Regions from separate parts of the Xanthomonas sp. F1 genome, predicted to be linked through region 2. Evidence: riboswitches for the same ligand, from Rfam matches in the RefSeq annotation. Region 2 holds a riboswitch; each other region holds the start of a gene.
The links. Region 2 has a riboswitch for cobalamin ahead of GGR71_RS19530 (ribonucleoside-diphosphate reductase subunit alpha). Riboswitches for the same ligand answer to the same signal wherever they lie in the genome.
Positions count from the first base shown of each region.

Region 1 (5,248 bases), on a different contig from region 2:
GCATCGCCGCCCGTGCCGGCATCAAGCCGATGGACGTGCTGCTGGAGATCGCCGGCCAACCGGTCGTCGGCTTCGAGGACGTGCCGCGGCTGGTCGCTGCGGCGGCTGCGGATGTTCCGGTGCCGGTGAAGCTGTGGCGCGATCGCCGCGAGCACGTGCTGAGCGTGGTGTTTCCGGCAGGTGTTGCGCCAGTGGCGACGGCACCGGCTGCCCAGTAGACCTGGTCGCCACGCACGGCGTGTGCGGCAGCCATGCTGGTCCTCCCATGCCGCAGCGGACGCGGCGTGGCGCCGGCTGGTGTAGCGGGTCAACGCATCCCGCCCATGTCGCCCGCAGGCATGGCGAAGGGTGCCCGTGCTGCGGGCGAGCCTGCATCGCCGTCTTGCAACACGATGCCCGGCGTTGTTCATGCCGGGCATCGTGTGCGCAAGCGGCTGATTACGCCGCCTGTGCCGGTTGTGCACGCAGTTGCCGCGCCGCCGCTACCATCGCCTGCAGCGCATTGCGGGTTTCCGCCCAGCCGCGAGTCTTCAGCCCGCAATCCGGGTTGACCCACAATTGCTGCGGATCCAGCACCGCACGCGCCTTCTCCAGCAACGCCACCATCTCCTGCGTGCTCGGCACGCGCGGCGAGTGGATGTCGTATACGCCCGGCCCGATCGCGTTCGGGTAACGGAAGCGCACGAAGGCATCGAGCAGTTCCATGCGCGAGCGCGAGGTCTCGATCGAGATCACGTCCGCGTCCATCGCCGCCACCGCCTCGATGATGTCGTTGAACTCCGAGTAGCACATGTGGGTGTGGATCTGCGTGGCATCGCGCACGCCGGCCGCGGCGATGCGGAAGCTCTGCACCGCCCAGTCCAGGTACGCCTGCCAGTCGGCGCGGCGCAGCGGCAGGCCTTCGCGGATCGCCGGCTCGTCGATCTGGATCACGCCGATGCCGGCCGCCTCCAGGTCGCGCACCTCGTCGCGCAGCGCCAGCGCGATCTGCCGGCAGGTCTGCGCGCGCTCCTGGTCGTCGCGCACGAACGACCACTGCAGCACCGTCACCGGCCCGGTCAGCATGCCCTTCATCGGCCGCTCGGTCAGCGACTGCGCGTACTGGGTCCAGCGCAGCGTCATCGGCGCCGGGCGCCGCACGTCGCCGTAGATGATCGGCGGCTTCACGCAACGCGAGCCGTAGCTCTGCACCCAGCCGTGCCGGGTGAAGGCGAAGCCGTCGAGTTGCTCGCCGAAGTACTCGACCATGTCGTTGCGCTCGAACTCGCCGTGCACCAGCACGTCCAGGCCCAGTTGCTCCTGCGCGCGCACGCAGCGCTCGGTTTCGGCCGCCAGGAACGCGTCGTACGCGGCATCGTCGAGCTTGCCGGCCTTGTGCTGCGCACGCGCCTGCCGCACCTGTTCGGTCTGCGGGAACGAGCCGATCGTGGTGGTCGGATACAGCGGCAGCCGCAGCGCCGCCTGCTGCGCCTGGTGGCGCTGCGCGTACGGCGACTGCCGGCGGCCGGCGTCGTCGGTCAGCGCGTCGACCCGCCGCGCCACCTCGGCGCGGTGCACGCGCGCCGAGGCGCGGCGGCTGGCCAGCGCATCGCGCGCTTCGGCCAGTGCGACCTGCGCCTGCGGCTGGTCGTCCAGCGCGTCGGCCAGGGTGCGCAGTTCCTGCAGCTTCTGCCTGGCGAAGGCCAGCCAGCCGACCAGTTCGCGGTCCAGCTTGGTCTCCTGCTGCAGATCCACCGGCACGTGCAGCAGCGAGCACGACGGTGCCAGCCACAGCCGCTCGCGGCCGACATGGCCGGCGGCGTAGCGGGCCAGGGTCAGCGCGTTGTCCAGCGGCGTGCGCCACACATTGCGGCCGTTGACCAGGCCGGCCGAGAGCACGCGCCCGGCCGGCAGCGCCTGCAGCACCGCGTCCAGTTGCGCCACGCCGCGCACCAGGTCCACGTGCACGCCGTCCACCGGCAGCGCCATCGCCAGTTCCAGGTTGTCGCCCAGCTCACCGAAGTAGCTGGTCAGCAGCAGCTTCGGCCGTGGCGCCTGCGCCAGGACGTCATAGGCGCGGCGATAGGCGGCGCGTGCGGCGTCGTCCAGGTCCAGCACCAGCGCCGGTTCGTCGAGCTGCACCCAGCCGGCGCCGGCGGCATGCAGGCGCTGCAGCAGTTCGGCGTACACCGGCAGCAGGCTCTCCAGCAGTGCCCAGCGGTCGCTGCCGTCCACGGTCTTGGACAGCGCCAGGAACGTCACCGGCCCGATCAGCACCGGCCGGGTCTGGATGCCTTGCGCCTTGGCTTCCAGGAACTCCACCACCGGCTTGTCGCCGCGCAGGCGGAAGTGCTGGCGCCGCGCCAGCTCCGGCACCAGGTAGTGGTAGTTGGTGTCGAACCACTTGGTCATTTCCAGCGCGTGCAGGTCCAGGCCGTGTTCCTGCGTGCCGCGTGCCATCGCGAAGTAGCCGGCCAACGGATCGGCATCGGCCAGCGCGCGGTAGCGCTGCGGGATCGCATCGAACAGGAACGCGGTGTCGAGCATCGCGTCGTACAGGCTGAAGTCGTTGCTGGGCGGCACGTCCACCCCGGCCTCGCGTTGCAGTTGCCAGTGGCGCAGGCGCAGGTCGCGTGCGGTGTCCTGCAGTTGCGCGCCGTCGATGTCGCGGCGCCAGTAGCGTTCCAGCGCCTGCTTGAGCTCGCGCCGCGCACCGATGCGCGGGAAGCCCAGGTTGGTCACGATCGTCATGTTGCGTTTCCTCATTGCGTTCAAGGGCATTGAGGAACGAAGGAACCGCGCGCCGCGCGTCCCGTTCGCACGGACCGCCCGCCACGCCAGCGACCTTCGCCCCCGCGGGCGAACCGGTACCGCGCGGGCAGGCGGACGGCGCGGCGCGGCGCACGGCCGGGTCGCGGTCCGGCCGCCTCCCCGCGGAGGCGCCAGGTCGAATCGGAGGACGCACGGTCCTCCGGCCGGGGCCGGTATTCGGGCTGATGGACACGCGCACCGTGCCGGCTGCGCACCTACTGTCCGTCGCTTCCCAGGCCGGCATGCGCCGGCCCAGTGCCATTGACGGAGGTCGTTTCCATTCACCGCTGCGGGGCAGCTCCGGAATGGGCAGGCGCTTGCGGCGCCGGCCGTCACCGGATTCCCGTTTAAATTCATCCCTTCATCCGAATGAAGCGATGAATACCTTCGGCGAGCGCACGATAGGCCGGATGCGGCGGGCGGTCAAGGGCGTTGCACACTCGCCGCGTGGTGGCGAGCGCCGGCCGGGGCATGCGGCGAGGGGGCGCAGCGTTTCCTGCCGTCTCGCCGTGGGGAGGTGCGTGGCTGCGCAGGTGCGTGCGGTCCGTCGCGGCGACTGCGTCGCTGCTTGCTGGCCATGTTTCCCCGATAGACTCTGGCGCGTTCTCCGACGCAGACATGGCACGGCGTGCCGATGCGCTGCGTTGCCCCCGCCATTGCTTCGCCAAGGTCAGCCTGGATGTCCAGAATCCCGCCGTTCCGTTCGTCGTTGCGCGCCTCGCTGCTCGGGCTCGCACTTGCTGCAGGTGCCGTGTCTGCCGATCCGGTCGGCCCGCCGGGTCCGGGTGCGTCCACCTCCGCGACGGTGCCCTTTTCCACCGCGACGATCGGCGAAGCCACACGCCCGATCATCGAGGTGCAGTTGAACGGTCACCCCAGCAAGATGATGGTGCACGCGAACGCGTCGCTGTATGTGCAGGTGATCCATCGCATCGCCAGCCAGGTCGGCGTCAGCGACCTGCGTCATCAGGGCGCGTTCGGCATCGAGTCGCCCGGCAAGGTCAGCACGCTCGGACGCGACGAGGGCGTTCTGGATCGGCTTACGATCGGCGGCGCCACCGTGACGAACGTGCCGGTGTCGGTCTTCGAGACGCCGGAACCCGACGCCGACGTGGGCATGCTCGGCATCGGCTGGCTCCGCGCGAACCGCGTGGTCCTGGACTATCCCGGCAAGCGCATCCTGGTCAGCCCGGATGCGACGCAGACCTCCAACTTGCGCACGCGCTTGCTTGGTGTCGGCTATGTGGCGCTGCCCATGCAGTTCGACGAGAAGGCGAACCGCTACGTCGTCAGAGCGACGCATGGGCGGGTAGAGCGCGCGATGGTCGTCAGCACGGTCGGCAATGTCGTCGTCGACGAGGCGTTCGCGCACCAGGCCGGCGTGAAAAAGGGCGCGGTCGCCGGGGAGATGTACGGTCCGAAAGGTGCACAGCTCCACCGCTATCGCACCAAGCAGCCGGTCGTCGTGGGGATCGGCACGTGGTCGTCCAAACCGGTGAGCGATGCCGCCATCGAGGATGTCTACGCCTATGCGAGCCAGCCACGTCCGGACGGCGAGGCCAACGGCGGAATGCTGGGCGCGGATTTCCTGACCAACGCCGGTGCGGTGATCGACTTCGGCGGCAAGACGCTCTATCTGCGCAGGTAGCCGGCGCGACCCAAGAACGGCCATCGTGCGGCCGCCTTTTCGCGGAGGCGCCAGGTCGCACAGGAGAGCGCACGATTCCCGGCCGGGGCCGGCTTCGCGCTTGATGGGCCGGCGCACTGTCTGCGCGCCCCGTCGCTTTCCGGTCCGACGTGCGCCCGGCCCAGTGCCACCGATGGAAGCTGTGACGTGGCCGCGGTACTGGCCAGCCTCGGCGGGCCGCCGCCGGCCAGCGTGCTGGTGATCTTCGCCCATGCCCGGGCGTCCCCGCCAACAACGTCGTCAAATCCCCAACCTGATCTTGCTGCAGTTCGGCATCAACACCCTGGGTCAGATCGGCTGAGGCACGCCGATCCGCGCACGTGGACGCTGATCCCTGGCGGCGGCGTGCTCCCGCGCTGTTGCCGTGGCACGCGCCGCCAATGCGGCGAGTACGAGCGTCAGAGTGCACACACCAACGGTAATGACCGTGCGCACAACGTCAGCGCTACGCTACGTCTTTCCCGGCTGACGTGTGAGCAGCTCCGTTGTCCGCGTGCGCCGCATCGAACGCTTGGCGACACGTATGGAAGTCTTCGGCCCGCTCGACGACCCAGGTCCACATGGGAATCATCAGGATGAGCAGGTCCTTGCCCAGGGGCGTGATGGTGTACTCCACGCGGGGCGGGACCTCTCCGAAATCGTGCCTGCTGATCAATCCGTCCCGCTCCAGGTGACGAAGGGTTCGCGTCAGCATGCGCTGCGTGATTCCCCGCATTCGGCGCGCCACATCGGCATGACGCAGCGTTCCGTAAACGCCAAGCGCGTGAATGA
Region 1 covers NZ_JACHOK010000010.1:20,345-25,592, forward strand. Annotated here, with positions in the region: gene GGR71_RS17765 (PDZ domain-containing protein) at 1-218, shown strand, start outside; gene metE (5-methyltetrahydropteroyltriglutamate--homocysteine S-methyltransferase) at 439-2,730, opposite strand; cobalamin riboswitch at 2,942-3,195, opposite strand; gene GGR71_RS17775 (pepsin/retropepsin-like aspartic protease family protein) at 3,470-4,438, shown strand; gene GGR71_RS17780 (winged helix-turn-helix transcriptional regulator) at 4,923-5,248, opposite strand, start outside.
Region 1: linked by a shared signal. The riboswitch ahead of metE (5-methyltetrahydropteroyltriglutamate--homocysteine S-methyltransferase) and the one ahead of GGR71_RS19530 (ribonucleoside-diphosphate reductase subunit alpha) in region 2 are both predicted to bind cobalamin.

Region 2 (5,248 bases):
CGGTTCTGGTCGGCCAGGCCGGCGATCGACGCCAGCACGTACGAGTAGCTCTCGTTGTGGATCACTTCCTGCTGGCCGATGATCGCGGCGTTGGCGTGCGCGGCCGGGTCGGTGATGTATTCGGCGACGTTGTAGATGAAGCGCGTCTGCGGCGAATCCAGCGTGGCCAGCAGGCCGATGATCGAGTCGTAGGCGTTCTTCTCGCGCGCCGACAGCTCCCCGTACTGCTTGGCATCGCCCTTCATGTCCACTTCGTCGGGGATCCAGAAGTTGGTCGACAGCTCCTTGTACGCCCGGTAGAAGGACGGGTACGGGATGTCGTTCCAGTTGAGGATGCCGCTGGTGGTGCCGTTGATGATGCCGGTGGAACGGTTGGGGTGCAGCGGTTCGAGGATCTTGATGCGGTCGAGCGCGATGGCCATGGATGTGCTTCGTCAAGTCGGGTGAACGGCGCCGGCAGGCGGCGCGGGAATGCGAAACGCACGGCGACCATGGGCCGCCGCGCGCTGGTGGCGTCAGACGCCGGCGATCAGCTCGAGCACCACTCGCACTCGCTGATGTCGATGTCGTTGGAACGCACGTAGTACGTGGTCTTCAGGCCTTCTTTCCATGCGGTCATGTGCAGGTCCAGCAGGGTGCTGGCGCGGATGCCGCTGGGCACGTAGAAGTTGAAGCTGATCGACTGGTCGACGTGGCGCTGGCGGCGCGCGTTCTGGCGCACGCTGGCGAACTGGTCGACCTTGTAGGCGCCCTTCTCGTAGTACGGATAGGTGTCCACGGTCAGGCCCGGCGCCACCACTGGACGGCGGAAGTCCTTCTTCTCTTCGTAGTAGAACGCGCTGTAGATCGGGTCGATCGAGGCGGTGGAGCCGGCGATCTGCGCGGTGCTCATGTTCGGCGCCACCGCCACCATCCAGGCGTTGCGCACGCCGTGCACGCTCACCTGCGCGGCCAGTTCCTGCCACTGCGCGCTGTCGTAGCCGCGCTTGCTGAAGTACTCGCCGTTCTGCCAGTCGCTGCCCTTGAACACCTTGTACGCGCCCTTCTCCTTGGCCAGCGCCAGGCTCGCCTGGATGGTCAGGTAGTTGATGCGCTCGTACAGCGTGTCGCTGTACTCCTCGGCCGCCGGCGAATTCCAGTCGATGCCCTTCTGCGCCAGCAGGTGGTGCCAGCCGAAGGTGCCCAGGCCGATCGCCCGGTACTTCTGGTTGGTGATGGTGGCCTGCGGCACCGGCAGCTCGTTGAGGTCGATGACGTTGTCGAGCATGCGCACCTGCACGCGGATCAGCCGCTCCAGGATGTCCGGCGACAGCAGGTCCGGCTGCGCGGTGACCGCGCGGCCCAGGTTCACCGAGGACAGGTTGCACACGACGAAGTCGCCGGCCTGCTTGGTGGTGACGATCTGGTCGCCGCTGATCATCTCCTGGATGACCCGCGTCGGGCTCATGTTCTGCAGGATCTCGGTGCACAGGTTGCTGGAATACACCATGCCCTGGTGCTTGTTCGGGTTCATGCGATTGACTTCGTCGCGATAGAACATGAACGGGTTGCCGGTCTCCAGCTGGCTGACCATGATCCGCTTGAACATGTCGATGGCCTTGACCACCTTGCGGCCGATGCGCTCGTCGGCCACCACTTCCTCGTAGCGGGCGCGGAAGCTGCCTTCGCCGCGCTTCTCGTCGAAGAAGTCCTGCAGATACCAGCCCTTGACCTCCTTCACCTCGTGCGGGTCGAACAGGTACCACTCGCCGCGGCGCTCCACCGCTTCCATGAAGATGTCCGGCACGCACACCGCGGTGAACACGTCGTGCGCGCGCAGGCGCTGGTCGCCGTTGTTCAGGCGCAGGTCCAGGAACGCCTCGATGTCGCGGTGCCAGATGTCCAGGTACACGGCGATGGCGCCCTTGCGCTGGCCGAGCTGGTCCACCGACACGGCGGTGTTGTTGAGTTGCTTGATCCACGGCACCACGCCGCCGCTGGAGTTCTTGACCCCACGGATCGCCGAGCCGGACGAACGCACGTAGCCCAGGTAGGCGCCGACGCCGCCGCCGTGCTTGGACACGCGCGCCACGTCGGTGTTGGAGTCGTAGATGCCCTGCAGGCTGTCGTCGACAGTGTCGATGAAGCAGCTCGACAGCTGCCCGCCGATCTTGCCGGCGTTGGCCAGGGTCGGCGTGGCCACGGTCATGTACAGGTTGGACAGCGCCCAGTAGGCCTCGCCGACCAGCTGCATGCGGCGCTCGCGCGGCTTCTCGTCCTGCATCAGGTACAGGGCGATGGTCAGCCAGCGCTCCTGCGGCAGTTCGTAGACCTTGCGCGAGTTGTCGGTGGCCAGGTAGCGCGTGGCCAGCAGGTACAGGCCGTTGTAGGCGAACAGCTTGTCGCGCTCCGGATCGATCATGCGGCCGGCTTCGGCCAGTTCGTCCTTGGAGTAGTTCTTGAGGATGTCGATCGAGTACACGCCGCGGTCGGCCAGGCTTTCCTGCAGGCCGACGTAGGAGCCGTACTTCTCGCCGGCATCGTAGAAACGATTCTTGCTGGCGCGCTTGTACAGGCGGTCCAGGTACAGGCGCGCAGCGAAGTACTCCCACTCCGGCGTGGCGATGTCCACGCGCGACTCGGCCTCGCGGATCAGGTAGTCGACCATGTCGTCGGCCGACAGGCTTTCCTTCTTCTCGATGAAGGCGAAGGCCTTGCGCTCGTAGTCGCTCACGTCCAGCTGCGGGAACTCGGCGTGGATCCGGTCCAGGGTGCGCTGCAGGCGCGAGCGGTCGAAGGCCATGCGGCGGTTGCCGCCGTCCTTGACGATCCAGGTCACGGCGCGCTGGTCGTTGCTCGGCTCGCTGCTGGCCGGCTCCGGCTGGGCGGTGGCGGTAGCGGCAGCAGTCGAGGGGTCGACGGCGGCGTCGACGGACGCGGTGGCCGGCAGGCTGTGGGTCTGGCTCATGAAGGTCTCCAAGCGTGGTGCACGCGGCCGCCCGACCCTCGCAGGCAGCGGTCCGACCGGGTTCGCAGGTGGGCAGGCGGTGTCGCGAAGACTGCAAACGGCGCAGGCACCAGGCCTGCGGGCGGTCAACGCTGCACCGACCCTCTCCCCCCGGAGAGCGCGCGGTCGGCGCCGCGCGGTGTGCTTCGCGCGGCTGTCGGCAGGTCTTCGGGCTGATGGGCAACGGCCGTGGCCGGTTCCTAGCCCGTCGCTTCCCAAGGCGGGCGCCTCAGTGCGGATGACGGGTTCGTTCCCAATTACCGCTGCGGGGCAGCGCCGGAGTTGGCGTTGGCACGCCGCACCGGCTTCCCTTTTGATCCCGCGGCTTGTGGCCGCCGGAACCGACCACCCCAAGATAGTGTGGTCGCTCGACGACGTCAACGCTAAATATGGGTCAAATTACGAAAACCTAAGCCTGCCAACGGTTTGCCGTCGGCCGCCGGTTTCGGCCCCGCCGCGGAGAACGTCCGCGGCCGTAACGGGGCCGTGAAGCCGGTCCTCGGAGAGCGGCGAGATGCCATCGAAACGGCCCGCCGGCCCCCGGGCGCGCGCCCTCCCGGCCATCCGCCCCGCCGGCCGGCTCAGTCGCCTTTCTTGTGCTTGCGCGGCTTGAGGGACTTCGTGTTTCCCGGAATGTCCTTGTTGTCTCGCTGACGCCGATCCGGCTTGCCGGTGCTCTTTGCGATGCGCTTGGGGCCAGGTTTGATGCCCATCATCACACTCCTTGGGTGGCCGACCGAAGCAATCGAAGGCAATCTCCAACGTGCAGCGGCCTCATCGGGCCACCAGGCACTGCTGCAACAGCAATGGCAGGGCCACCGCCGCGCTGTCGCGCCAGTGCAGATCGGCGCGCGCCGACAGCGCGCTGGGTTCGGGGTTGATCTCGACCACGCAGGCGCCGCGCTCCTTGGCCTGCAGCGGCAGGCTGGCGGCCGGATAGACCAGGCCGGAACTGCCGATCACCAGCACCAGGTCGGCGGCGTCGGCCGCCGTCTGCGCACGCGTCCACTCCATCGCCGGCAGCGCCTCGCCGAACCACACCACGCCCGGGCGTACCGTGCCGCCACAGGCCGCGCACACCGGCGGCGCCAGGCGCTGGCTGGGCGTGTGCACGTCCACCGGCGGCAGCAGCCCGCGCCAGGGTTGGCCGCAGTCGCTGCAGCGCAGCGCCGACAGGCGGCCGTGCACGTGCGCGGCGACCTCGCTGTCGGCGCGCTGGTGCAGGTCGTCCACGTTCTGGGTCACCAGCGTGGTGTGGCGGACCTCGGCCAGGTGCGCCAGCGCGCGATGCCCGGCGTGCGGCTGCGCCAGCGCCACGATCGCCATGCGCCAGCGATACCAGCCCCAGACCAGTGCAGGGTCGGCGCGCCAGGCGTCCTCGGTGGCCAGTTGCTCGGGATCGAAGCGCGACCACAGGCTGTCGTCCTGGCCGCGGAAGGTCGGCACCCCGCTCTCGGCGGACATGCCGGCGCCGGTCAGCACCAGCACACGGCGCGCGCCCTGAATGAAGGCGGCGACGGTCTCGGCGTTGTAGGCGGAACTGAGCATGGCGCGCTCGACTTGATGAAGCGCACACTATTGCATTGACGCAAGGCGGTCTCAATGTGCATGGCAGCACGCGCGGCCGCCCGCTCCCGCAACGCGAACGGGCGGCCAGTGGCCGCCCGTTGCGTGTCGCCAAGGTCCGGCGCAGGCGCCGGCCCAAACCTTCCGCTGACTCAGTCGAGCACGACCAGCTTGACGTCGATGTTGCCGCGCGTGGCGTTGGAGTACGGGCACACCTGGTGCGCCTTCTCCACCAGCGATTCCAGCGTCGCCCGCTCCAGGCCCGGCACGGCGATGCGCAGCTCCACGGCGATGCCGAAGCCGCCCGGGATCTGGCCGATGCCGACATGGCCCTCGATGCTCGGCTCGGCCGGCAGCTTCACTTTCTCCTGCCCGGCGACGAACTTCAGCGCACCGATGAAGCAGGCCGAATAGCCAGCCGCGAACAGCTGCTCCGGGTTGGTGCCGTCGCCGCCGGCGCCGCCCAGCTCGCGCGGGGTCGACAGCTTGACGTCCAACGCCTTGTCCGGAGTGGCGGCGCGGCCGTCGCGGCCCCCGGTGGCGGTGGCAGTGGCGGTGTAGACGATGGTGGTCGGTGAAGCCATGGTGGTTCTCCTTGGAGGGCGGCGCCGCGGCGCCATGGGTTAGAGGGGATGGGGTGATCGGGGGCGGGAACCGCTCAGGCCGCGGCCTGCAGCTTGCCGCGGACTTCTTCCA
Region 2 covers NZ_JACHOK010000013.1:5,938-11,185, forward strand. Annotated here, with positions in the region: gene GGR71_RS19525 (ribonucleotide-diphosphate reductase subunit beta) at 1-422, opposite strand, end outside; gene GGR71_RS19530 (ribonucleoside-diphosphate reductase subunit alpha) at 530-2,947, opposite strand; cobalamin riboswitch at 3,129-3,347, opposite strand; gene GGR71_RS21225 (hypothetical protein) at 3,568-3,699, opposite strand; gene GGR71_RS19535 (SIR2 family NAD-dependent protein deacylase) at 3,761-4,534, opposite strand; gene GGR71_RS19540 (organic hydroperoxide resistance protein) at 4,705-5,136, opposite strand; gene GGR71_RS19545 (MarR family winged helix-turn-helix transcriptional regulator) at 5,211-5,248, opposite strand, start outside.

Region 3 (5,248 bases), on a different contig from region 2:
GTGTTTGTGGGAGGGGCTTCAGCCCCGACGCCTCAGCAAAGACGCGTCGGGACTGAAGTCCCTCCCACAAAAGGCGGTAGTGCGGCGCGCGCCCCAGCGATCGATCAGCCGGGCGACATTCCCGCCCACGGTTGCAGCTCCGCGGCCAACTGCGCGGCCTGCGGTTGCGGCCGGTACGGCAACCGTCCCCAGCACGGTATCGGCAACCGCGCGCGCAGCATCGCCATGTTGTCGTCGATGCGCTCCATCGCCGGGTCGATCTCGTTGCCGATCCAGCCGATGCACTGCAGGCCGTCGGCGGCGATCGCCGCGGCGCTGAGCCGGGCGTGGTTGAGGCAGCCCAGACGCAGGCCGACCACCAGCACCACCGGCAGCCGCAGCGCGCGCGCCAGATCGGCCTGATCCAGCGTCGCCGACAGCGGCGCCGCCCAGCCGCCTACGCCTTCCACCACCACCACGTCGGCCTGCGCGCGCAGGCGCGCGAAGGCAGCCACGATCGGTGCCAGTTCGAGTTGCACACCGGCATCGGCGGCGGCCAGTTCCGGCGCCAGCGGCAGCGGCAGCGCGTACGGGTTGAGATCGTCATAGTGCGGGCGCGGTGCGCTGGCCTCCTGCAGCGCCAGTGCGTCCTCGTTGCGCCAGCCGTCGGCCTCGCGCGTGCAGCCACTGGCCACCGGCTTCATGCCCACCGCGCGCTGGCCGCGCGCGCGCAAGGCATGCAGCAGCGCGGTGCTGGCGATGGTCTTGCCGATGCCGGTATCGGTGCCGGTGACGTAGAAGGCGGGAACAGCCATGCGAAACCCTGTCGGTTGGCCGGCGGGACGCGCGGCGGCGCGCAGGATAGCCGGGCGCGCCGCGCGCGTCAGCCGCCGCGGTGCCGACGGACGCAGCGCGCTGCTAGACTCGCGCGATGTTCGCCTCGTCCTCGCTCACCGGCAGCAAGCCGGAACAGTACGCCCAGTTGCTCGACCAGGCCCGTGCCCTGGTCGCCGGGGAGCCCGACCGCATCGCCAATGCCGCCAATCTGGCGGCGCTGGTGTACCACGCGCTGCCGCGGCTGAACTGGGTCGGTTTTTACTTCCACGACGGCAAGGAACTGGTGGTGGGGCCGTTCCAGGGCCTGCCCGCCTGCGTGCGCATTCCGCTGCACAAGGGCGTCTGTGGCGCGGCCGCGAGCAGCGGCCAGACCCAGCGCATCGACGACGTGGAGGCGTTCCCCGGGCACATCGCCTGCGATGCGGCCTCGCGGTCGGAACTGGTGGTGCCGCTGCTGCGCGACGGCGCGCTGGTGGGCGTGTTCGACCTGGACAGCCCCGACCTGGCCCGCTTCGACGCCGACGACCAGCACGGCCTGGAAGCGATCGCCCAGGTCTTCGTCGACAGCCTGCAATGAGCACGACCAAGCTGCGCAACATCGGCCCAAAGAGCGCGGCCTGGCTGCGCCAGGTCGGCGTGCGCACGCAGCAGGACCTGGAGGCGGCCGGCGCGGTCGGCGCCTTCGTCAAGGTCAAGCGCGCCGGCTTCAAGCCCAGCCTCAACCTGCTGTACTCGCTGGAAGGCGCGCTCAGCGGCTGCCACTGGCAGGACCTGTCCGAGGCGCGGCGCGCGCAGTTGCTGGGCGAGCTGGAGACCGCGACGGCGGCGCTGCCGGCGCAGCGCGGCCTGCAGGTCGCCGGGCCGGTGGCGACGACGCATTTCGACCGCGACGACACGCGTGACGACGATGACGCTGGCGGCGCCTACGCGTCCGACACGCACGACACGCCGGTGGGCGACCACCACGGCGACGACGACGGCCACGGCGCGCACGCCGACTGAGCCGCGCGGGCAGCGGCGATCGCGTACAATCGCGCCGCTTCAAGGTGACCCGCCGGCTCCGGCCAGCGGGTTGAAACGGGAAGCCGGTGCGTCTTGCGACAAGGCCGGCGCTGCCCCCGCAACGGTAAGCGATCCGCGCTGACGACCTGCGCCACTGTGCCTGGGCATGGGAAGGCGTCGCAGCCGGGAGGTCCGCCTCCCCGATCGCCAGCCCGGAGACCGGCCTTGCAGTTCACTGGTTGCGATGCGGAGGGCGTCGCGGCGTGCCGCGCCGCGTCCGGCGCCGTCCGCTTGCACCTTCCGTTCGCGACTCCCTTGCCGTCACAGCGCGCAGCCGCGCGCCGGAGTTGCCACCCATGTCGTCCCGCCTGCTTTCGGTCGCGATCGCGACCGCCCTGTCCCTGCCCGCGCTGGCCCACGCCGCCGACGCCGCCACCGACCTCGACCAGGTCCTGGTCACCGCCACCCGCACCCAGATCTCGGTGGAGGACAGCGTGGTGCCGGCGCAGGTCATCGACCGCGCGGAGATCGAGCGCAGCCAGGCCACGTCGCTGGCGCAGCTGCTGCAGGGCCGCGCCGGCATCGGCGTCTCCAACCAGGGCGGTCTGGGCAAGCTGACCACGCTGAACCTGCGCGGCAGCGAATCGGACCACGTGCTGGTGCTGGTGGACGGCGTGCGCATCGGCTCGGCCAGCGCCGGCCTGGCCGCGTTCCAGGACCTGCCGCTGAGCCAGATCGAGCGCATCGAGATCGTGCGCGGCCCGCGTTCGAGCCTGTATGGCTCCGACGCGATCGGCGGCGTCATCCAGATCTTCACCCGCCGCGGCGGCCAGGGCTTCCAGCAGAACCTGAGCCTGGGCGGCGGCAGCCACGGCCTGCGCGAGGCCGGTGCCGGCTTCAGCAACCGCGGTGAGCGCGGCTGGCTGGCCGTGCAGGGCGGCTACCAGAAGACCGACGGCATCAATGCCTGCAACGGCTCGGCCACGCTGTTCGCGGGCTGCTTCGTCGACCAGCCCGACCGCGACGGCTACCGCAACGTCTCGCTGAGCGCGCGCGGCGGCTACGCGTTGACCGACACGCTGCGCATCGAAGGCCAGGCGCTGAACATCGACAGCCGCAACGAATACGACGGCGACGCGCTGTTCGCCGGCAACGAGGCCGACAACACCCAGCAGGTGTTCAGCGGCAAGCTCGACTGGACCCCGTCCGATCGCCTGCACCTGGCCGCGCAGCTCGGCCGCAACGTCGACGACGCCGACAGCTACTACCGTGCGCCGGGCGCACGCACCCGCAGCTTCGTCAGCACCTTCGACAGCCGCCGCGACACCGCCGCGCTGCAGGGCGACGTCACCCTGGCCGAAGGCCACCTGCTCAGCGTCGGCAGCGACTGGCAGCGCGAGCACGTCACCAGCACCACCGCCTTCGACGTCGACAGCCGCGACAACACCGGCGTGTTCGCCGAGTACCAGGGCCGCTTCGGCGCGCAGCAGGTGCAGGCCAGCGTGCGCAGCGACGACAACGAGCAATTCGGCGAGCACACCACTGGCAGCCTCGGCTGGGGCCTGGCACTGGCACATGGCCTCAAGCTCACCGCCAGCGTCGGCACCGGCTTCAAGGCGCCGACCTTCAACGACCTGTACTACCCGTTCGCCGGCAATCCGGAACTGAAGCCGGAGCGCTCCAAGAGCGGCAACCTCGGCATTGCGCAGTACGCCGACAGCTGGAACTGGACCTTCAACGCCTACGAGACCCGGGTCAAGGACCTGATCTCCTACGATGCGGTCAGCTTCCTGCCGGTCAACGTGGACGAGGCGCGGATCCGCGGCGCCGAACTGACCGGCTATGCACTGCTGGCCGGCTGGGAGTTGTCGGCGCAACTGAGCCACACCGATCCGCGCAACCGCAGCGACAGTGGCAATCGCGACAACTGGCTGGCGCGCCGCGCGCAGAACACCGCGCGCCTGGACGTGGACCGCGGCATCGGCCCGGTCAAGCTCGGCGTCACCGTCTTCGGCAGTGGCCACCGCTTCGACGACGCGGCCAACCGCGTGCGCCTGGCCGGCTACGGCACCGTCGACCTGCGCGCGGAATACGCGTTCACCCCAGACTGGACGCTGCAGGCAAAGGCCAGCAACGTGTTCGACCGCGACTACCAGACGGTGAACTGGTACAACCAGCCGGGTCGTGAGTACGCGCTGACCCTGCGCTACGCGCCGGCAGCGCGCTGAGTCGGTGTCCCGCGCTGCGCCGGCGGGCGTGGCGCGGGGCAACAGCGCGGAAAACACGCGCGTCTTTTTTGTAGGAGCGGCTTCAGCCGCGACGGGCTTTCCCGGGGAAGCCCGTCGCGGCTGAAGCCGCTCCTACGAAAGGCGGCGGTATGTGCGAACACGCCGGATGTAGATGCGTGCATTTTCAAGCGCGCGCATGCGCGATGCATCGCGCAGTTGGTCGCCCGCGATACGGGCCGCTGGCTGCCGAACGCAAACACCCGCCCTCGTACTCATGCATCGCGACGCAAACCTGACAGTTCGGCGCGCGCTACGCGCCCGGACCCTCACCCCAACCCCTCTCCCGGGGGGAGAGGGGCGTACTGCGTCATCGACTGCAGGAGCGGCGTCAGCCGCGATGGGCGTTCCCGGGAAAGCCCGTCGCGGCTAAGCCGCTCCTACGACACAGCTGGATCTTCGCGCTGCGCCGGGGCGCTGCGCAGCCATCGTGTCAGCGCAGTCGCAGCAGCTCGCGCAAATCATCCATCAGCAACACCACGTCGGCCGTTGCCAGATCCAGATCGCGCGGATAGCCGTAGCGCACCAGCGCCACCGGCATGCCGGCGGCGTGGCCGGCCTGGAGGTCGGTTCCCGAATCGCCAACCATCAAACAGCGCGCCGGCGGTTGCGCGAACTGCTGCGCCAGGTGCAGCAGCGGCGCCGGGCTGGGCTTGCGCTCGGGCAGGCTGTCGCCGCCCAGCACGGCAGAAAACAGATCGGCCACACCCAGATGGCGCAGCAGCGGTGGCACCATCGCCGACGGCTTGTTGGTGCACAGTGCCAGCGTCACCCCAGCCGCATGCAACTGCGTCAGCGCCTCGGCCGCGCCGGGATACAGCCGCGGACTGCGCAACAGGCATTCGGCATAGTGGCGCATGAAGGTCGGCATGACCGTCTCGATCGGCGTGGCGTCACCGGCATGCCGCCACGCGATCTCGACCAGCTTGCGCACGCCCTCGCCGATCCAGCCGAGCACGGTCGCCTCCGGCACCCGCGGCAAGCCGAAGTCGGCCAGCGTGCGGTTCAGCGCCTCGGCAATGTCGGCGCCGCTGTCGACCAGGGTGCCGTCCAGGTCGAACACCACCAATGCATACGGAAACGTCATGTCGTACCAATGCGGGAGAAGAAGTCCGCATTGTAGGTGGCGCAGAGCCGCTATGCGG
Region 3 covers NZ_JACHOK010000003.1:86,806-92,053, reverse strand. Annotated here, with positions in the region: gene bioD (dethiobiotin synthase) at 105-794, opposite strand; gene GGR71_RS09330 (GAF domain-containing protein) at 911-1,393, shown strand; gene GGR71_RS09325 (TfoX/Sxy family protein) at 1,390-1,818, shown strand; cobalamin riboswitch at 1,844-2,060, shown strand; gene btuB (TonB-dependent vitamin B12 receptor) at 2,175-4,046, shown strand; gene gph (phosphoglycolate phosphatase) at 4,537-5,190, opposite strand.
Region 3: linked by a shared signal. The riboswitch ahead of btuB (TonB-dependent vitamin B12 receptor) and the one ahead of GGR71_RS19530 (ribonucleoside-diphosphate reductase subunit alpha) in region 2 are both predicted to bind cobalamin.